Regions from separate parts of the Massilia sp. BHUDP2 genome, predicted to be linked through region 1. Evidence: predicted binding sites of a transcription regulator. Region 1 holds the regulator's gene; each other region holds the start of a gene.
What was found. The regulator sigma-54, encoded in region 1, starts transcription at its own class of promoters, with help from an activator protein. The targets are predictions, from matches to a motif close to TGGCANGNAANCTGCTTT.
Positions count from the first base shown of each region.

Region 1 (5,140 bases):
CGCCGCGAGGTCGCGCAGGTGCGCAACGATCCCACCGGCCAGAGCAAGGTGGGCGGCGGCCGCGGTACCCTGATCATCGCGCCGCGCCGTACCACGGCGCCAGCCGAAGGTGCAAAGCAATGACGGCAGCCATGAGCGCAAGTACGGACGCAGCGGCCACCGCGGTCGAAGGCTGCAGCACCCTGATCGTCAAGGGCCTGCAGAAGAGCTACGGCAAGCGCTTGGTGGTGCGCGACGTGTCGCTGCAGGTCGAGTGCGGCGAAGTGGTGGGCCTGCTCGGCCCCAACGGCGCCGGCAAGACCACCTCCTTCTACATGATCGTCGGCCTGGTGCCCTCGGACGCCGGCACCATCGACATCAACGGCACCGACATCTCGAGCCTGCCGATCCACCGCCGTGCGGTGCTGGGCCTGTCCTACCTGCCGCAGGAAGCCTCGGTGTTCCGCAAGCTGACGGTGGAGGAGAACATCCGCGCCGTGCTGGAACTGCAGCGCGTGGACGGCAAGCCGCTCACCCGCGACCAGATCAACGAGCGCCTCGACACCCTGCTGGCCGAACTGCAGATCGAGAAGCTGCGCGAGAACCCGGCGCTGTCGCTGTCGGGCGGCGAACGGCGCCGCGTCGAGATCGCGCGCGCGCTCGCGACCAACCCGCGCTTCGTGCTGCTCGACGAACCCTTCGCCGGCGTCGATCCGATCGCGGTGATCGAGATCCAGCGCATCGTGCGCTTCCTGAAGGAGCGCAACATCGGCGTCCTGATCACCGATCACAACGTGCGCGAGACGCTCGGCATTTGCGACCGCGCCTACATCATCAACCAGGGGGCGGTGCTGGCCTCGGGCCGCCCTGACGACATCATCGCCAACGAATCCGTACGGCGCGTGTACCTCGGCGAGCACTTCAGGATGTAATCAAGAGCACCAGGCATGAAACAGTCTCTCCAGCTACGCACTTCGCAGCACCTGGCGCTCACGCCGCAGCTGCAGCAGTCGATCCGCCTGCTGCAGCTCTCCACGCTCGAACTGCACCAGGAGATCGAGCAGATCCTGCACGACAACCCGCTGCTCGAACGGCTCGACGATCCGCTCGACCGCTCGGTGCGGCTTCTGGCGGACGGCGCGATCAATACCGCGCCGGCGAATGGCGAAGCGCCGGCGCCCCAGCCGGGGCAGGAAGGGCAGGAGGGCGCGAAGGCCGAGCCCGAGGGCACGGATGGCGAAGACCATGGGGAGCGTGGCGAGGCGGATGCGGATTGGGGCGGTGAAGGCGGCGGCGCGCGCAGCAGCGACGACGAGGACGGCCGTCCGCAGCTGGAAGCCGACGGCATCACGCTGCGCGAACACCTGACGGAACAGATCCGCCTGACCGGCTGCAGCCTGCGCGATCGCGCGCTGGCCGAGCTGGTGATCGATGCGCTCGACGACAACGGCTACCTGGAAGAGCCGCTCGACGACATCCATGCGCGCCTGCCGGCAGAACTCGAGATCGAGATGGACGAGCTGCGCTGCGCGCTGGCGCTGGTGCAGAGCCTGGACCCGGTGGGCGTGGGCGCGCGCAGCGCGGCCGAATGCCTGGCCCTGCAGATCCGCCGCATGCCGGGCGTGCCCCTGGTGACGCGGCGCCTTGCCTTGAAGATCGTCGAAGGCTACCTGACCTGGTTCGCGCAGCGCGAATACACCAAGCTGAAAAAGGCGCTCGACTGCGACGACGAAGACCTGCGCGAGGTGCAGGCCGTGGTCCGCCAATGCAATCCGCACCCGGGCGCCGCCTTCGGCTCGGGCACGTCCGACTACGTGGTGCCGGACGTGATCGTGCGCCGCGCCAAGGACGGCTGGGCCGTCTCGCTGAACCCGGAAGTGATGCCGAAGCTGCGCGTGAACAGCCTGTACGCGAACCTGCTCAAGCAGGGTAGAAGCGAAAGCCAGATGGGCGCGCAATTGCAGGAAGCCAAGTGGCTCATCAAGAACATGCGCCAGCGCTTCGACACGATCCTGCGTGTTGCCGAGGCAATCGTCGAGCGCCAGCGCAACTTTTTCAGCCACGGCGCGGTTGCCATGCGCCCTCTTGTTTTGCGTGAGATAGCTGATACACTAGGCCTACACGAGAGCACGATCTCGCGTGTAACCACGCAGAAATACATGCTGACCCCGCACGGCATGTTCGAGCTGAAGTACTTCTTCGGAAGCCACGTCGCCACCGAAGCGGGGGGAGAAGCCTCCTCGACGGCGATCCGCGCGCTTATTGCGCAATTGACAGGAGCAGAAGACCCTAGGAATCCTCTATCCGACAGCAAGATCGCGGAGATGCTCGGGGAACAAGGTATGGTCATTGCGCGCAGGACGGTTGCCAAATACCGCGAAGCGCTCAAGATTCCGCCCGTCAGCCTCCGCAAATCCCTGTAAAGCACCTGCCCACTCTCACCTTGTGGCGCGGGCAGGGCACCTTCCCAAAGGAGTGTGTATGAACCTCACAATCAGCGGCCACCATCTCGAAGTCACCCCCGCCATCCGTGAATACGTTCAGAATAAGCTCGAGCGCATCACCCGCCATTTCGACCACGTGATCGACACCCACGTGTTCCTCGCCATCGATAACCTCACTGAAAAAGAAAAACGGCAAAAGGCCGAGATCAACCTACAGGTATCGGGCAAAATTCTGCATGTGGCGAGTGCTGCGCAAGATCTGTATGCGGCCATCGACACCTTGATGGACAGGTTGGACAGGCAGGTTCTGAAACACAAATCCATGCTGCAAAATCATAACCACGTGGCGCACAAGCGCCTTCCGGACAACGGAGAAGCCGCTGCCGCGTAACTGATACGGGTAGCCGCAAACACAGCAAGGGCGTCTGAGGGGACGCCCTTTTTGCTTTTGTACAATACCTGTTACTTTTCCACGCTTCCGTTTGTACAAATGTTCTGTAGAATGCATGTCTTTTCGATCACAGAATACCATCATGACCGATACCGTCCTGACCCGCGTTGCCAACCGCACCGGCGTCATCACGCTCGACCGGCCGAAGGCGCTGAACTCCCTCTCGCTCGACATGGTGCGCGCCCTGAGCGCCATCCTGCTGCAATGGAAGGATGACGCAGGCATCGACGCGGTGGTCATCACCAGCAGCAGCGAGAAGGCCTTGTGCGCCGGCGGCGACATCCGCTTCTTCCACGAGATGGGCCACGTCGGCCCCATGGGCGGCAGCGCGCTGCTGGAAGACTTCTTCACCGAAGAATACGCGCTGAACCACCTCATTCATTTCTACCCGAAGCCCTACATCGCCGTGATGGATGGCGTGGTGATGGGCGGCGGCATGGGCATCGCCCAGGGCGGACCTAGCTGCGGCCTGCGCATCGTGACCGACCGCACCAAGATGGCGATGCCCGAGGTGAACATCGGCCTGTTCCCGGACGTGGGCGGCAGCCACTTCCTGTCGCATGCGCCGGGCCAGCTGGGCCAGTACCTGGGCCTGACCGGCCTGACCATCGGCGCGGCCGATGCGCTGTATGTGGGGTTGGCGGACGTGTACGTGCCGGGCGCGGAACTGGCCGGCCTGATGGCGCTGGTCGAGACGACCCCGGGCGCGCAGCTGCCGGCGGCGATCCGCAGCTATGCGGCGCAATTCGCGGGCCAACTGGGGCCGAGCGAACTGCAGGCGCAGCGCGGCGTGATCGATGCGCACTTCGGCGCCGCCAATGTGGCGATGATCATGGCTTCGCTGGGTCGTGACGAGAACCCGTTCGCGCAGAAGGCGCTGAAGGCGATGCGCCAGCGCTCGCCCCTGATGATGTGCGTGACCCACGAACTGCTGCTGCGCGGCGCCTCGCTGGACGTGGCGGACTGCCTGCGCATGGAGCGCAACCTGGTGCGCCGCAATTTCGAGCACGGCGAAGTGCTGGAAGGCGTGCGGGCGCTGGTGATCGACAAGGACAACCAGCCGAAGTGGAATCCGCCGACGCTGGAGGAGGTGAAGCCCGAGATGGTGGCGCGCTTCTTCGAGCCGGTGTGGCCTGATTACGCACACCCGCTGCGCCACCTGTCCTGACGTTTCTCGTAGGGTGGACGGCTTCGCCGTCCGCGCGTTCAAACAGCCCTTGCGCTGCGACGTCGCATCAATTTATCCCGGAGTTGAACGCGCGGTCGGCAGAGCCGACCACCCTACGGTTTAATGGGACGCGTGCTTCGGCTGCTCGCGGTGACGAATGATCACCCGCTCCGTCTGCCCAAAGTAGGCCCCCAGCCTTTCCGCCATGTAGACCGAACGGTGCTGCCCGCCGGTACAGCCCACCGCCACGGTGAGGTAGGACCGGTTGTCCGTTTTGAACGAGGGCAGCCACTTTGCAACAAAAGCGCGGATATCTTCCAGCATCTCCACCGCGCTCGGCTGGGCGTCGAGGAAGGCGATCACCGGCGCGTCCTTGCCCGTGAGCGGGCGCAGCGCCAGGTCGTAGTAGGGATTGGGAACCGCGCGCACGTCGAACACGAAGTCGGCATCCAGCGGCACCCCCACTTTGAAAGCGAAGGATTCGAAGAACAGGGTCAGCGGGGCATGCTCGAGGTCGGCCAGTTCCTTGACCCAGGCGCGCAGCTTGTTGGCGGACAGTTCCGAGGTGTCGATCACGTGGCCCAGGTTCTCGATCGCCGACAGGCGCTCGCGCTCCTCGGCGATGCATTCGATCAGGGTGCGGCGCGAGGCCGGATTCTCGCCCGGGCGCAGCTCGTGCGACAGCGGGTGGCTGCGCCGCGTCTCGGAGAAACGCGCCACCAGCGAGTGCGTGCTCGAGGTCAGGAACATCACCTTGACGTTGTGGCCTTCCTCTTTCAGGTGGCGCACGCTCACCGGCAGTTCGACCAGCGATTCGGCACTGCGCGCATCGACAGCGACGGCGATTTTCTCCGTGCCTTTTTCACTGACCGCATACACCAGGGCCGGCAGCAGGGCCGGCGGCAGGTTGTCGACGCAGTAGTAGCCTGCGTCTTCCATGACATTCAGGGCAACCGACTTGCCCGAGCCGGAAATACCGGTAATGAGGACGATGTGCATGCTTGGGATGATACCCCAAATGGCGAAGTGATCGTACCTCAGTCGGCGCTCATGGCCTGGCGCTGGCGCTCCATGAACTCCTGCAGCGTATCGATGCCG
Region 1 covers NZ_JBJUVW010000003.1:232,339-237,478, reverse strand. Annotated here, with positions in the region: gene lptA (lipopolysaccharide transport periplasmic protein LptA) at 1-123, shown strand, start outside; gene lptB (LPS export ABC transporter ATP-binding protein) at 132-911, shown strand; gene ACK6C6_RS17830 (RNA polymerase factor sigma-54) at 927-2,402, shown strand; gene hpf (ribosome hibernation-promoting factor, HPF/YfiA family) at 2,461-2,814, shown strand; gene ACK6C6_RS17820 (enoyl-CoA hydratase/isomerase family protein) at 2,957-4,042, shown strand; gene rapZ (RNase adapter RapZ) at 4,163-5,041, opposite strand; gene hprK (HPr(Ser) kinase/phosphatase) at 5,080-5,140, opposite strand, start outside.

Region 2 (5,140 bases), 390 kb from region 1:
GGTCCGGCGCGCGGCCGGCGTGATCGGCGCGGCAAGCTGTTCGGTCATGCTGCTGGGGAGCGAAGGGGAAGGCGAGCCGTGCATGAGCATCCATGCCCATCATGGTCCCTTGCCCAGTGCCGCGCTGCAGGCGGCCATCCGGCGCGGCGAAGGCATTTCGGGCCGCGTACTGGCCAGCGGGAATGCATTGCTGGTCGCGGACATCCGGAAATCGGAATTCGCAGCGCTGGCACGGCGCGGGACGGCGCTCGGAAGCAGCCTCGTCTGTGCGCCGATCCGTGTCGAGGGGCGCATCGTCGGGGTGGTCAATGCCGCCAACGGCAAGGACGCCGCAGCCTTCGACGAAACGGCATTATGCCTGCTCCAGCTCCTGGCCTCGTCCCTGGGCGGCTACCTGCAGGTACGTCACCTGCGACACCTGCTCGACTCGCGCTTCGCCCAGCTGGCGCTGCTGCAGGAAACGGAAGGGGAGCCGCCGGAAACGGCAAGGCTGGCTTACCGTAACCCTGAACAGGTCGCGAAGATACTGGCGCGTTCGTTCTTTCGCGAAATGCACCGGGCGGGCTTTGGCTCGGCCCAGATTCTGTCTGCGGCTTCCGAGCTGATCGGCCAGCTGAATCACGACATCCAGCAAGAGCAGCAGGGGCACTGAGCCCACGGCCTTACTGCGGCGGCGTGATCAATTCCCAACGGTACAGAACCCAGATTTGGGCCATCTCCTGTCGCCCCAAGCATGGGGGTGGAGAAGGCGCATTCTGTTCGATATGATGTAGATAAAATTCTTTAGAACAATTTGTTGCTAAATTAGAATTTCGAGTGCTATGATATGAGGCAGTCCCGACTGCGGCATGACGCGTCCATTCCGCCAGGAGAGTACACATGTTCGACACCCTAACGACAGAACCCGTCAGCCCTGCACCGGCTGACGACGGGACAGATGCGTACTCGCCCAGCATTGTCGACGTCACCATCAACGAGAGCGTGTTCGGCATCCGTGCCGCCGACGTCGACGAGCAGCGCAGTTCCGCCAGCATGCTCATCAGCAAGATGTATGCGTGGCGCGGCTATAGCGGCAACCACCATATCGGCGAGGACCCCAACCGGATTACCCTGACGGCGTCGAACAAGAATGGGGTCATCGGTACGCTGAGCCTCAACCTCGATTCGGACGTCGGCCTGCTCGCCGACCAGGTATTCCAGGATCATATCGATCCCTATCGCGCCCAGGGCAAGGTGTGCGAGATCATCAAGCTCGCCTTCGATCCGGCGATCAAATCCAAGGCGGTGCTGGCCTCCCTGTTCCATGTGGCCTTCATCTATGCCAGGGATTTGCACCAGTGCAGCGACATCTTCATCGAAGTGAATCCGCGCCACCGCCGCTTCTATGAAGTCATGCTCGACTTCCGGGTCGAATGCGAATCGCGGCCGAATCCGCGCGTCGACGCGCCGGCCGTGCTGTTGCGCGGGCATATCGCCCGCGGCACCCAGCGTATTGCCGAGGTGGCGGGGAAGGGCGACCACGCGCTTGGCGACCGCTCCCTGTTTCCCTACTTTTTCTCGCCCCGCGAAGAGGCCGGTATCATTGCGCGCTTGAAACGCATTGGCTGATTCCTGCCCCAAAATTCTTCCTGGCAGTCATCTGCAGCTTGCTCCTGGCTGCAGAAGCTCCTATATTCACTTTCTTCTTTTCACCATTTACAGCAAGGAACGCCCATGACGAGCGGTAAAACCCGCGATGAAATCGCCGAAGCCTACTCATCCGAGCCGTGGTGGTATGACATCCGCGGCTTCTTCATCCTCACGTTCGCCTATAACAGCACGATCGGCACCCAGATGCGTTTCTTCGGCCCCAATTTCGGCCCGGATCACCTGGAGGTCGCCTGCGGCACCGGAACCCTGCTGGAAATGATCCTCAACTGGCGCCGCCGCCGCAAGCTGCCCAAGGTGAACGTGGTCGGCATCGACTACGCGCCTTCGATGCTGGCCGGCGCCAAGAAGCGCTTCGCCAAGGATCCCCAGGTGAAGGTGCAGCATGCCGACGCCGCCGACCTGCCTTTCCCGAGCAATCACTTCGATACGGCCAACATCGCCAACTCGATCCATTGCTTCCCGACCGTCGACGGGGCGTTGCGCGACATTCTGCGCGTGCTCAAGCCGGGCGGAACGCTGGCGGCCAATGTGCTGCTGTATCCGAGCGGTTTCGCACCGCTGCGCTGGGCAGCCCAGAAGATCAACGACTGGGGTATCAAGAAAGGCATCCTGTACAGCCCGTTCCGCGAACAGGACATCCGGCAGAAGATGCTGGACGCCGGCTACGAAATCGCTTCAGAATTTAAATCTGGAAACACTTGGAACGTGGTTGCAAGAAAACCTTCGATCCGATAATTGCACTAAATAAATTTAACAAAGTAAATGTGTCGGTTTACTTTACACGTGCAGATAACTCAAGCATTGATAAAAACTTAAGTCATTGATTTTAAGGAGAATTTGAGAGCTGGCACGGTGTTTGCTCTATATGCTTGCGTAAGTTCCGAATTCATCCAGGAGATCATAAATGAAAGCAATGTTTTCGAAGAGCATTCTGGCCGGCGCAATCGCCGTAACTTCCCTGTTCGCAGGTAGCGCACAGGCACAAGCAGTTTATCCGGATTTCACCGTGCAGAAGCCGGGTACTACTGATGCCGCTGGTCAGTTCACCGCTGACAAAATTGTGTCGAACTATATCGAACGCATCACGTTCTCTGAGCGTGGCGCCGATGGTTCGGGTACCTTCACCGTCAATCTGTTCTTCGACCTCGAAGGCTTCGCCAAGAACGATGGCGCTACTGCCCTCGACAATACCGGCCTGAACTCGAACTACGATGTCTACGGTTTCTACACCGCAACCGGCACCTATACCCCAGACGGCGTCAACACCGTGTTCACCTTCCTGCCAGGCACTGGCTCGAGCCTGTCGGTCTGGCTGGATCGTAACAACGACACCGTGTCGTCGGTCGCGAAAGGCGTCCTGCCAACCGACTACATCAACCGTGGCGATGACCTGCTGCTGGCAACCGGCACCGGCATTGAAGGCGAGGGCAACCTGACCCCAACCAGCTTCAACTGCCGCCGTGGCCTGGAGTGCGGTGCCTTCGGCTCGGTCACCAGCTTCGAGCTGACCGCCGATGGTCGCGCGTTCTTCATCGATCCGAAGCCGTTCTACAACATCTCGCTGCAGCGCGGTCAGTTGAACAACTTCCCGGTGACTGGTACCCAGACCATTAACGGTTCGATGGACATCACCTTCGAAGAAGGCGCACGTGTACCTGAGCCAGCATCGCTGGGTCTGCTGGGTCTCGGCCTGCTGGGCCTGGGCGCCGCACGTCGCCGCAAGCAAGCCAAGTAATCTTGTCCGGGGCCTGGTTCGCCAGGTTCGGCAAAAAAAATCCACTGCCTCGGCAGTGGATTTTTTTTGGCTCAAACAAATTCAGCGCATCTTGCTGGCGAACTGGCGCTTGCCGATCGCAATCGCTAGCCTCTGGATCGGATGGCTGCTGCCGCCCGGGCGCCAGGTCTGCTTGAGCTTGTTGCGGTAGGCGTCGAACTGCATGCCATAGGGCGCCGCCAGCACCTTGCCGCGACCGAGCAGGATCTTCAGCGCTTCGGTCCCGACGATGCCTGCACACAACTGGCAGGCCATGAAGGTCGACGGGCCGCGCTGCTCGTCGAAATTCACCGCTTCCGGCATCACGAGGTAGGGCCGGTGCAGCCCGGCCGGCGCCAGGCCGATGGCGAAACGGATCGCCTTGTCGATGTCCGGCAAGTCACCCCACTGGAAATACTCTTCGAAAGTCATTCCGCCCGGCATGAAGTTCAGCAGGGCGGCTCCCATGCCCAGCGGCGCCGCGGTGGTGGCCGGCACGCCCAGCTCTGCGCACCTTGCAAAGGTCTGGCGGCGTGCATCGAAGGCGAAGAAATCCAGGCCGTCGACATACAGGTCGGCATCTCCCAGGAAATCGTCGAGATTGCCGGCATCGACGCCGTCCGGAAATACGCGGATCTCGACTTCGGGATTGATGTCGCGCGCCATGCGCTCCAGGACTTCTGCTTTCGGCTGGCCCAGCGTGGACATCATCGCGCCCACCTGGCGGTTGAAATTCGGGATATCGAAGCGGTCGAAATCGGCGATATTGAATCTGGAAATACCGAGGCGCGTCAATGTCAGCAGGTGGACCCCGCCGACACCGCCGATACCGGCAATCGCCACACGCTTGTTGCGCAACCGTTGTTGTTCTTCCGGAGTGATCCAGCCAATATTGCGCGCAAAAGCCTGCTCGTAGCGAAACGGATTTTTCATCATGGATGGGAATAGTTGACGTAAAGCGCCGCTGCCGCGCATGCGCGTCATCGGCCTTATCGATACAGGTACCGCTATATTGCGCTATGAGGAAATGTGGTGCTCATCCATGCGCAACAGGCGGTTGATAATACCGCGTTCCTCGCGGGGGGAAAAGAAATACGGGTAGAGCGAGCGCTCCGCGCTGCCGGCGGGGGTATCGAAGGTTCCGCCCAGGCGCTCGACCTGTTCGCTCACGTAATCGAGGCTCAGGTGCATCAGGTAAGCCGGGGCATTCACGCGCGGATTGATTTTCAATTCCCCTTGCTGGCGGAAACCGAGCATGCGCTCGTAGAAGCGGCGATGGCGCGGATTGATTTCGATGACGACGTCGGTGCAGTCGTACAGGTCGCGCGCGTAAATGAGTGCCAGATGAAATACGTTGGCCAGGGGAACTCGGGAGCGTTCCGAGAGGTCAAACGCCAGCTTGGTGCATTCACACAGCCGTGCGCCACGCGCCCGATGCTCGTCAAGAATGTCCTTGAACAACTCGTCGGCCATCAGGCCGAGTTCCGAATCGATGCCGATGGTCACCGTGCCCACGACCTCACCCTTGTCGGTGGCGGTCAGCGTCACGCGATTATGCTCATCGAGGACATGGCGCGAACCGGTATACCCGCGACGGGCATACATGCGTTTCACAAGCATGCTGGCCGAATTTCGGCCCTCAGCAGTATCCGGTAGACGAATTCCGTACGAATCGTCGTTCACGATAAAACATCCTCGAAAGTAGAGGCTGCCATAGTATCGCGACTGACATATATC
Region 2 covers NZ_JBJUVW010000003.1:624,015-629,154, reverse strand. Annotated here, with positions in the region: gene ACK6C6_RS19560 (GAF domain-containing protein) at 1-652, shown strand, start outside; gene ACK6C6_RS19555 (N-acyl amino acid synthase FeeM domain-containing protein) at 880-1,608, shown strand; gene ACK6C6_RS19550 (class I SAM-dependent methyltransferase) at 1,714-2,385, shown strand; gene pepA (flocculation-associated PEP-CTERM protein PepA) at 2,555-3,385, shown strand; gene ACK6C6_RS19540 (ThiF family adenylyltransferase) at 3,467-4,336, opposite strand; gene ACK6C6_RS19535 (N-acyl amino acid synthase FeeM domain-containing protein) at 4,421-5,086, opposite strand.
Region 2: a site for sigma-54 is predicted at 2,496-2,513, ahead of pepA (flocculation-associated PEP-CTERM protein PepA). Genes of this name have one in related genera too.

Region 3 (5,140 bases), 300 kb from region 1:
TCGCCACCCTCGACCGCAAGAACCCACAAGCCAGCGCCGTCGCCATCCAGGACGGCCGTTTCCTGGCCGTCGGCGACCGCGAGCACGTGATGCGCCACCACCAGGCCGGCAGCCAGGTCATCGACCTGAACGGCCGCACCGTGATCCCGGGCCTGAACGACTCGCACCTGCACCTGATCCGCGGTGGCCTGAACTACAACCTCGAGCTGCGCTGGGAAGGCGTGCCCTCGCTCGCCGACGCGCTGCGCATGCTGAAGGAGCAAGCCCTGCGCACCCCGAATCCGCAATGGGTGCGCGTGGTGGGCGGCTGGAACGAATTCCAGTTCGCCGAGAAGCGCATGCCGACCCTGGAAGAGATCAACGCCGCCGCGCCGGATACCCCGGTGTTCATCCTGCACCTGTACGACCGCGCACTGCTCAACCGCGCCGCGCTGCGCGCCGTCGGCTACACGAAAGACACGCCGAACCCGCCGGGCGGCGAGATCCAGCGCGACGCTGCCGGCAACCCGACCGGCATGCTGATCGCCCGTCCCAATGCGATGATCCTGTACGCCACCCTGGCCAAGGGCCCGACGCTGCCCTACGACCTGCAAGTGAATTCCACGCGCCAGTTCATGCGCGAGCTGAACCGCCTCGGCATCACCAGCGCCATCGACGCCGGCGGCGGCTTCCAGAACTACCCCGAAGACTACAACGTCATCGAGGAGCTCGATCGCGCCGAACAGCTCACCATCCGCATCGCCTACAACCTGTTCACCCAGAACAAGGGCAAGGAGCTGGAAGACTTCCAGCGCTGGACCGGCATGGTGACGCCGGGGCAGGGCAGCGACTACTACCGCCACAACGGCGCCGGCGAGATGCTGGTGTTCTCGGCCGCCGACTTCGAGGACTTCCTGGAGCCGCGCCCCGAGCTGGCCGAAGGCATGGAAGATGAGCTGGAAAAGGTGGTGCGCCATCTGGTGACCGAGCGCTGGCCCTTCCGCCTGCACGCCACCTACGACGAATCGATCACCCGCATGCTCAATGTCTTCGAGAAGATCAACCGCGAGATTCCCTTCAACGGCCTGCACTGGATGTTCGACCACTGCGAGACCATCAGCGAAGCCAACATCGAGCGCGTGAAAGCGCTAGGCGGCGGCATCGCGATCCAGCACCGCATGGCCTTCCAGGGCGAGTATTTCGTCGACCGCTACGGCGCCGAAGCGGCGAAAGCCACGCCGCCGGTGAAGCGCATGCTGGAGATGGGCGTGCCGGTCGGCGCCGGCACCGACGCCACCCGCGTGGCCAGCTACAACCCGTGGACCGCCCTGTACTGGCTGGTCACCGGACGCACCGTGGGCGGCCTGCCGCTGTACGGCGAGAACGGCCTGCTGGACCGCGCGGTCGCGCTCGAACTGTGGACCTCGGGCAGCGCCTGGTTCTCGAACGAGCAGGGCCGCAAGGGCCGGATCCAGGAGGGCATGCTGGCCGACCTGGTGGCCTTATCAAGCGATTTCTTCAGCGTCGATGCGGAAGACATCAAGGCGATCGAATCGGTGCTGACCGTGGTCGGCGGCAAGGTGGTGTACGGCGCGGCCGAGTTCAGCGACCTGGGCCCGGCGCCGATCCCGGTGCTGCCGGAATGGTCGCCGGTCTCGAGGGTGCCGGGCCACTGGCGCAAGGCCGCGCCGCAGCAGCAGTCGCACATGGCCTTGCCTCACCAGTGCAGCGGCCCGTGCGGCGTGCACGCCCACAGCCATGACAAGGCCCGCAAGTCGAACGTGCCGGTCTCGGATTTCGGCGGCTTCTGGGGCGCCTTCGGCTGCAGCTGCTTCGCTTTCTGAGGACGAATGATGACGCCACAATTCCAGCGTTTTCAGGGCATCGGCATGGGCTTCATGGCCGGCTATGTCGACACCCTCGGCTTCGTCGCCCTGTTCGGCCTGTTCACGGCCCACGTCACCGGCAACTTCGTGCTGATCGCGGTATCGCTGGCCGACCCGACCCAGACGCCTTCGCTGCTCAAGCTGCTGGCCTTCCCGGCCTTCATCCTGGGCGTGGCGGCAAGCCGGCTGCTGGTGGTGCGCTGCGAGCGGCGCGCCACCTCCGCCGTCAAGCCGTCCTATTCTCTGCAACTGGTGCTGCTGCTTGGCTTCATGGTGTGCGGCATGCTGGCCGAGCCGGTGGGAAAAAGCGTCGGCGCGCTGGCGATGGCGGCCGGCCTGCTGGGCGCCGCGGCGATGGGCGCCCACAGCGCGGCCAGCAAGCTGCTGCTGACCCACCTGGCCCCGACCTCGATGATGACCGGGAACGTCACCCAGCTCGTGATCGACACGGTCGACCGCCTGCGCGGCGCCGCCGACGACGCGACGAAGGCGCGCTGCGCCAAGTTCTTCTGGCCGGTGCTGTCCTTCGCGCTGGGCTGCGCCGCCGCCGCCTTCGCCTACCGCGCCTTCGGCTTCGTGGCGCTGATCGTGCCTAACGCGATCCTGTGCCTGCACCTGCTGCAGCCGGAGCCGCAGGCGTCATGAGCACGGTGCTGCGCAAGAACAGGCTGGAAGCCTTCAGCGACGGCGTGATCGCGATCATCATCACGATCATGGTGCTGGAGCTGAAGCCGCCGCAGGGCACGTCCATCGCCGACCTGGCGGAGGTGCTGCCTGGCTGGCTGCGCTATGCGCTCAGCTTCGTCTACGTCGGCATCTACTGGGTCAACCACCATGCGCTGTTTGAGCGGGTCAGGAAGGTCGACGGCGCCGGCCTGTGGGCCAACCTGCACCTGCTGTTCTGGATGTCCCTGATTCCCTACGTGACGGCGTGGGCCGGCGAGCATCCGATGGCGGAGGTGCCGGTGGCCTTGTACGGCGTGGTGCTGCTGCTGTGCTCGGTCTCTTTCATGCTGCTGTCGTGGCGCCTGGATGTGGATGCGGACGCCGGCCACGTGCACTCCTGGGGCAGCCGCAAGAACCGTTTGTCGATCGGGCTGTACGCGCTGGCGATCGGGCTGTCGTTCTGGTATGCGCCACTCGGTGCGGTGATCCATGTGTTGCTGGCGCTGCTGTGGCTGATGCCGGAGGCTTGCCGTCCACGACGCTAGCATGCGTGTCGCTACTGCGATCAGCTACGACACTCGTCCCACAAAGACCATCGTGCGCATTGCACTATCATCAAATTTGATATTTTTACATTTTTCTTTGACTGGTTTAATACAATTCAACGGCACAGTGATTTTAAAATTTAACAAAATTCCCACACAACACTAAATTTTCTGTCGAGAATATTTACACTACACACTTTTAAATTCCTTCAAAAAAGATCTATCTCTTTCCGATCAAGGACTTGTAAATACTGGCATGCAGCTTGCGTTACCTAAACGCGAGAGACGAATCATTACATCTCGAATCGTTTATATCCCAAAACCAGGAGCCATCATGTCCAATACTTTATTTCGCGCTATCCTGCTGGCCGCTGCCGTGCTGCCAGCCGCCGCCCATGCATCGCTGATCACCAAGGCTTCCGAGGAAGACGTCAAATTCAAGGCGACAAACAGCCAGAAGGATTCGACCGCGAATGGACAGGCAACCACCGTACAAAATGTCACGATGGCCACTACCGAGATCCAGAAATTCGACAAGAACCTGGGCGTGCTGACCGGCGCTACCGTCAACCTGAAATCGGCTTACACGCAGTCCACCAATGTCACGGTCCAGGCAACCGGCGACGGCAACAACAAGGATGGTGCGTACATCGCCAGCGGCACTGGCAGCAGCGCAATCAAGATGGTGATACCGACCAGCCGTGAGGGTGGTGCTGCAAGCCAGTCGAATATCGCTGACAGCTGCGGCGGCACCAAGCCCAAGTCCGCCTGCAGCGATGGCGCCACGACGAAGACCGTCAATGACAATGTCGACCTCGGCGCGACCAACCTGAACGCCTATGTCGGCGCCGGCAAGTTCAACGTCGATCACGTCGCCGTCAGCAACTCGGCAAGCCTCACTGCCAATAACTTCAATGGTGTCGCTACCACGGAATCCCAGATCTCCTGGGAGGGCTGGCTGAACGCCCAATACAGCTACCTGATGCATGCCGCCAGTTCCTTCAGCCTGGATTCGAACTTGAACGAGCTGACCCTGGATTTCGGCGACCTGTTCATCGGCGATGTCTTCGGCGTCAAGGATTTCGGCATCTCGAACCGGGCCGGCGATCGCGTGGGCTTGAAACTGACCGGCATTGCTGCTTCGGGCGACACCGCCATGTTCTCGCCGGGACTGGCCCTGTTCGATAACCTGGGCCAGGGCGCAACCAACGGCTACCAAGCTTCCTTCCTCGGCACCACGGCTGGCGCCTACGGTGCGACCTACCAGCTGACGCTGGCCGACGTGGGACTGGCGACCTACGCGTCGGACTCGCTGTTCGACAACTATGGCCTGACGCTGAAACTGAAGGCAAACCTGCTGGCACGCGAAGTTCCCGCTAATGACGTGCCGGAACCTGGCTCGCTGCTGCTGCTGGGCCTGGGTGCTGCGCTTGCCGGCGTCGCACGCCGCCGCAAGGCTTGATCAGCGCGCACTTGCAAGACGTGCGCATGCCGGGAGCAGATCTGCATCACGCTCCCGCACCAGCTGCTGCCAACCGGAAGACGTTCAGCGTGGATAAATGAAACCGGTACGGATATCCATCGGCAGCAGCCGGCCGCCTTCGCGCACCATCAGGCGCTGGGGCGGTTCCTCGCCGGCCAGTACCCGCCGCGTGACGGGCAGTCCTTCGGCCTTGCGCACCAGTTCGTCGCTGCGCTCGTACACATTCGGACAGCCGGTGGCCTTGATGAGCGCCTGCACGACGGGCACCTTCCACAGGTCGACCCCGGCGGCATTGAACTGGCAGACCAGGTAGCCCGCGGCGCCGCCATGGCTGTGCACCAGCAGGCCGGGCAAGCCGGTCTGGTCTCCGTCGATGAGCTGGACCAGCGCCTCCGGATCGGCGTCACGCAACACCTCGGCGCGCGCCAGCACGGCAGCCTGTACGCGGCGCTTGATCAGGGCATGGTCGACCGGCTCGTCCTCGCGCAGGGTCCAGACCCGGGCCGCGATCTGCGACTTGGCGTTGTAGGCCGCGCGCGCCAGGAACTGGCGCGACGAGGACTGCACGACGGCTGTGGCGC
Region 3 covers NZ_JBJUVW010000003.1:533,241-538,380, reverse strand. Annotated here, with positions in the region: gene ACK6C6_RS19115 (amidohydrolase) at 1-1,823, shown strand, start outside; gene ACK6C6_RS19110 (YoaK family protein) at 1,830-2,510, shown strand; gene ACK6C6_RS19105 (TMEM175 family protein) at 2,519-3,076, shown strand; gene ACK6C6_RS19100 (PEP-CTERM sorting domain-containing protein) at 3,411-4,538, shown strand; gene ACK6C6_RS19095 (SAM-dependent methyltransferase) at 4,623-5,140, opposite strand, start outside.
Region 3: a site for sigma-54 is predicted at 3,329-3,346, ahead of ACK6C6_RS19100 (PEP-CTERM sorting domain-containing protein). Genes of this name have one in related genera too.

Region 4 (5,140 bases), on a different contig from region 1:
AATCCGATGATCCTGTTCGTGCACGGCGGCCCGGCCTCGCCGGTGACGCCGACCATGTGGCAGTTCCAGCGCCCGATCGAGGAATATTTTACGGTCGTAAACTGGGACCAGCGCGGCGCAGGCAAGAGCTATGGCGAAGCCGATCCCGACAAGGTCGGCGAAACGATCCGCATCGAGCGCTATGTCGACGATGCGATCGAAGTGGCGGAACACCTCAAGGCGCGCTACGGCAAGCGCAAGCTGGTCCTGATGGGCCATAGCTGGGGAACGATCGTCGGCATGCGCGCGGCGCTCAAGCGCCCCGACCTGTTCCACGCCTACGTCGGCATCGGCCAGGTGCTGAACGTGCGCGAGAACGAACGCATCAGTTTCGAATACGGCTACGAGCGCGCCAAGCGTGAGAACAACGAGCAGGCGATCAAGGAGATGGCCACGATCGCGCCCTACCCCGGCGACCGGCCGATCACGCGCGAGCGCATCGTCGTCGCCCGCAAATGGCCGCAGCACTACGGCGGCCTGTCCGCCTTCCGCAGCGAGTCCGGCTACTTCCACCGCGGCCCGCTGCTCTCGCCGGAATACACGCCGGCGCAGGTGAAGGACATCGACAAGGGCAGCATGCTGACCTTGGGCCGGGTTCTGCCGGAATTCCTCGAAGTCGATTTCTCAAGCGTGAAGCGTTTCCCGATCCCGGTCGTGATGTTCCTGGGCCGGCACGACTACACGACGCCGGCCGCGCCGACGATCGATTGGATGAACAAGGTGGACGCCCCCCACAAGCGCATCGTCTGGTTCGAGCGCTCGGCCCACATGGTTCCGTGGGAAGAGCCGGGCAAGCTTCTCGTCAGCCTGCTCGAGGTCGTCAAGCCGCTGGCGAAATGATCGCCTCCAGCTCGCCGGCAATCTGCTGCGCAAGCTGGTGGATGTGAAAGCCGTCGACGAATCCGTGGTGGGCCTGCACCGAGAACGGCAGCTCCAGGCGGCCGCCCGGCGCGTCGCGGAACTTGCCCCAGGCGAGCGAGGGAATGTCCGGATGCGCCAGCGAGGCGCTGGGGTGCTGGATGGAGGTGAAGGCCAGCCAGGGAATGCAGGTGATGAAGACCTGCTCCTTTGCTTCGCGCGGGCCGAGGCTGCGGTAGGCTTCGTTCAGTTCCGTCATCGCCGAGGCTTGTTCGCGCGCCGCAATGCCGCGCGCCACGAATTCGCGCAGGTCGTCGCTCCAATCGAACAGGGCGAAATTCAGGTCCTGGTGCTGGTTGATCACGGTGAAGGACGGCCGCAGGCGCTCGATCCGGAATACCTCGCCGTCCAGCAGGCGGTAGCGGAAGTTCTCCACCTTGAGCACTGCGCGCAGCACCGCGCACAGCAGCACGTGGAAGGGGGCCAGGCCCTGTTCCTTGCACCAGGGCCGGAAATCCGGCAGCTCGAGCGGGAAGCAGATGTTGACCGCGGCGCTGTCCATCGCATTGAACAGCGCGAAGCGGTCGCGCCGCCGTTCGAACGCCTCCATTTTTCTACCCCTTGTTCAGGCGGCTGTGGCGCACGCTGTACAGGAAGTAGGTGGCCACGGCCACGCCCATCCAGATGAAGAACACGCGGAAGGTGGCCGGCGACAGGTCCTTCATGATGTACAGGCAGGCGCATACCGACAGGCCCGGGATCACGTAGGGACCAAAGGGCACGCGGAAATGGCCCGGCTCGCCGGGGCCCTGCTTGGCGCGGATCACCGGCACGGCGATCGACACCACGATGAAGGCGGTCAGGGTGCCCATGCTCACCATGTCCCACAGGAAGGTGGCGTCGACCAGGCCGGCTACCGCGCCCACCACCAAGCAGACGATGATGGTGTTGGCGGTCGGGGCCAGGGTGCGCTTGTTCACCTTCTGGAAGGTCTTCGGGATCAGGCCGTCGCGGCTGATCGCATACAGGATGCGGGTCTGGCCGTAGATCGTCACCAGGGTTACCGAGAACACCGACACCACGGCGCCGGCCGACAGCACCAGCGCCGGCCAGGCCTGGCCGGTGACGTTCTGCAAGATCACCGACAGGCCGGCTTCCTGGCCTGCGAACATGCGGGCGGGCTGGGCGCCCATCGCGGCCACCGCCACCAGCAGGTAGAACACGGTCACGATCAGGAGCGCGGACAGGATCCCGATCGGCACGTTGCGGCGCGGGTTGTTCACTTCCTCGCCGGCGGTGGCGATGGTGTCCAGGCCGATGAAGGAGAAGAACACGGTGCCGGCGGCCGCGGTCACGCCGGCCATGCCCACGAAGCCGCTGTCGGGGTCGGGGCTGAAGAAAGGCGTGAAGTTGGCGGAATCGAAACCGGTGAAGGCGATCACGGCGAAGAAGATCAGGATGGCCAGCTTGACCAGCACCATGATGGAATTGGTGGTCGCCGATTCCTTGGTGCCGCGGATCAGCAAAATGCAGCACATCGCCACCAGGATCATCGGCGGCAGGTTGAAGTTGCCCGGGCTGAAGTGGACGTTGTGGTGGTCGGACACGAACATCGGCGAGCGCAGGTGGGCCGGGATCTCCCATCCGAAGGCATTCGACAGGAAGTTGTTCAGGTAATCCGACCAGCCGATCGCCACCGCGCTTCCCGCCAGGCCGTATTCAAGCAGCAGGCAGGCCGCCACGATGAAGGCGGCGAACTCGCCCACGGTGGCATAGGCGAAGGAATACGAGGAACCGGCGGCGGGCACGCGGCCGGCCAGTTCGGCGTAGCACAGCGCGGTCAGGCCGGCGGTGACGGCGGCGAGCAGAAAGGACAGGATCACGGCCGGACCGGCCTTCGGCACCGCCTCGACCATCGTGAAGAAGATGCCGGTGCCGATGGTGGCGCCGACGCCGATCATGGTCAGCGGGAACAGGCCGAGCGATCGCTGGAGGCCGCCGCCGCTGCTCTCTTCGTCATGCTGACGTTCGGCTGTTTTGGTGCGGATCAGCTTTTGGCCAAGGGTCAGATTCACGGCGTGTCCTTTGTGTGGAAGCTTCGGCGGCGCTCCGGTCAAGCGCTCATCTAAAAGCAGCGATTATATGGGTTTTGTGTTCTCGCAATAAAATTGTTTGCTCAAAGATGCATTTACTCAGCATCTTTTGCTAGAATGCTCCCGTCCGCACCGATTGCCCATCGCGTCCGGGGCAATTTTTTGGCCTTAAACATGCATAACTGATACATCTATCAAGGAACACATCATGATCTCGAGCGCTTCCCGTCCGTACATCGACGCTTCCGTCCCCGTCCTGCGCGACCACGGCCTGGCCATCACCACCACCTTCTACCGCAGCATGTTCGAGGCCCATCCGGAGCTGAAGAACCTGTTCAACATGGGCAACCAGGCCAGCGGCGTGCAGCAGCAATCGCTGGCCTCGGCGGTGTTCGCCTACGCCGCCAACATCGGCAACGCCGCGGCGCTCGGCCCGGTGGTGAGCCGCATCGTGCACAAGCACGCCGCGGTTGGCATCCGTGCCGACCATTACCCGATCGTCGGCCACCACCTGCTCGGCGCCATCAAGACCGTGCTGGGCGATGCCGCCACCGAGCCGCTGCTCAAGGCCTGGGAAGAGGCCTACACCTCGCTGGCGCGCCTGTTGATCGATGCGGAAGCGAAGATGTACGAGGAAGCCGGCGTGCAGCCGGGCGAGACGCGCGCGATGCGCGTAACGGAAGTGGTGCGCGAGAGCGACAACGTGGTGTCGATCCGCTTCGTCCCGGCGGACGGCGGCGCCCTGCCGCCCTTCAAGGCCGGCCAGTACCTGAGCGTGGCGGTCGATTTCAGCGACGGCCGCCGCCAGCTGCGCCAGTACAGCCTGTCGGACGCGCCGGGCAAGGACAGCCTGCGCATCTCGGTCAAGCGCGAGGATGGCGGCGCCGCACCAAGAGGTGAAGTGTCGACCTGGCTGCACGACAACGTGAACGTGGGCGACGTGCTGCACGTGATCCACCCCTTCGGCGACTTCCTGCCGGATACCGAATCGAACGAACCCGTGGTGCTGCTCTCGGCCGGCGTCGGCATCACGCCGATGATCGCGGCGCTGAACCGCATCGCGACCGTGAACCCGGAGCGCCGCGTGATCTTCGCCCACGCCGCACGCAACGCGGCGCACCACCCGCACCAGGCGGACATCGCCGCCGCCAAGGCGCGCATGCCGCACCTGCACGTAGTGACCTTCTACGAAGAGGAAGAGGCAAGCGCCGCCCTCAAGGGCAAGATGGAACTGGCGCGCCTGCCCTCGTGGCCGCGCGGCGAGACCGATGTCTACATGTGCGGCCCGCTGCCCTTCATGCAGGCGCAGTGGAATGCCCTGCTGGCGGCAGGCGCGCCGGCGAGCCGCTTGCACCGCGAGGTGTTCGGGCCGGACCTGCTCGATAATTTGCTCTAAGCGAGGCCTTGCTTTACGTAGGGTGGGCGGGTCTCCCGCCCACGCGTTCAACTGCCGCCAGCACGGCCGCGATAGATCCGGTTGCACGTATCACCGCGTGGGCGGCAGAGCCGCCCACCCTACAAATATTAATCAAGCAGATGCACGTTACGACCCGTGACACTGCGCTGCGCCGGATGCCCATACACCCGGATCCCGCCCGAGCCGCCGCCATGCGCCACCAGCGACTGCTTGACGGTGGCGCGAATCCCGCCCGAACCGTCGGCCGCCAGGTCGGCGTCCTGCGTCGACAGCGCGGCCAGGTCCACGTTGCCCGAGCCTGCGACACGGGCATTCAGCGAACGCACCGCGCCGCCGGCCTGCAGCACGCCCGAACCGGCCACGCTGGCGCGCACGTAGTCGCCGCGGATCTCGCCGACGTTCATGCGACCCGAACCCGCCAGGCTCAGGTCGGCGCTGGCGCTGCGCAGTTGGCCCGCATCGAGGACGCCCGAGCCGCTCACGCGCGCATGCAGGCTGTCGACCTTGCCGGACAGGGCTACCGTCCCGGAACCGCTCTTGCGCACCTCCAGCGGCGCGCCGTTCAGGTCGCGCACGACGACCTGGCCGGAACCGCCGGCACGCACCTCGGTCAGGCGCAGCGTGGTGTAGACGATGCGCACCGGCGTCCTGCTGCGCAGCTGGCGCTCGTTGGAGATCTTCAGGGTATTGCCCTGCGCCTCGGTGCGGATATAGGGCAGCAGGTTGCCGTCGG
Region 4 covers NZ_JBJUVW010000001.1:19,938-25,077, reverse strand. Annotated here, with positions in the region: gene ACK6C6_RS00100 (alpha/beta fold hydrolase) at 1-879, shown strand, start outside; gene ACK6C6_RS00095 (CatA-like O-acetyltransferase) at 860-1,507, opposite strand; gene ACK6C6_RS00090 (APC family permease) at 1,512-2,972, opposite strand; gene hmpA (NO-inducible flavohemoprotein) at 3,199-4,386, shown strand; gene ACK6C6_RS00080 (head GIN domain-containing protein) at 4,515-5,140, opposite strand, start outside.
Region 4: a site for sigma-54 is predicted at 3,154-3,171, ahead of hmpA (NO-inducible flavohemoprotein). Genes of this name have one in related genera too.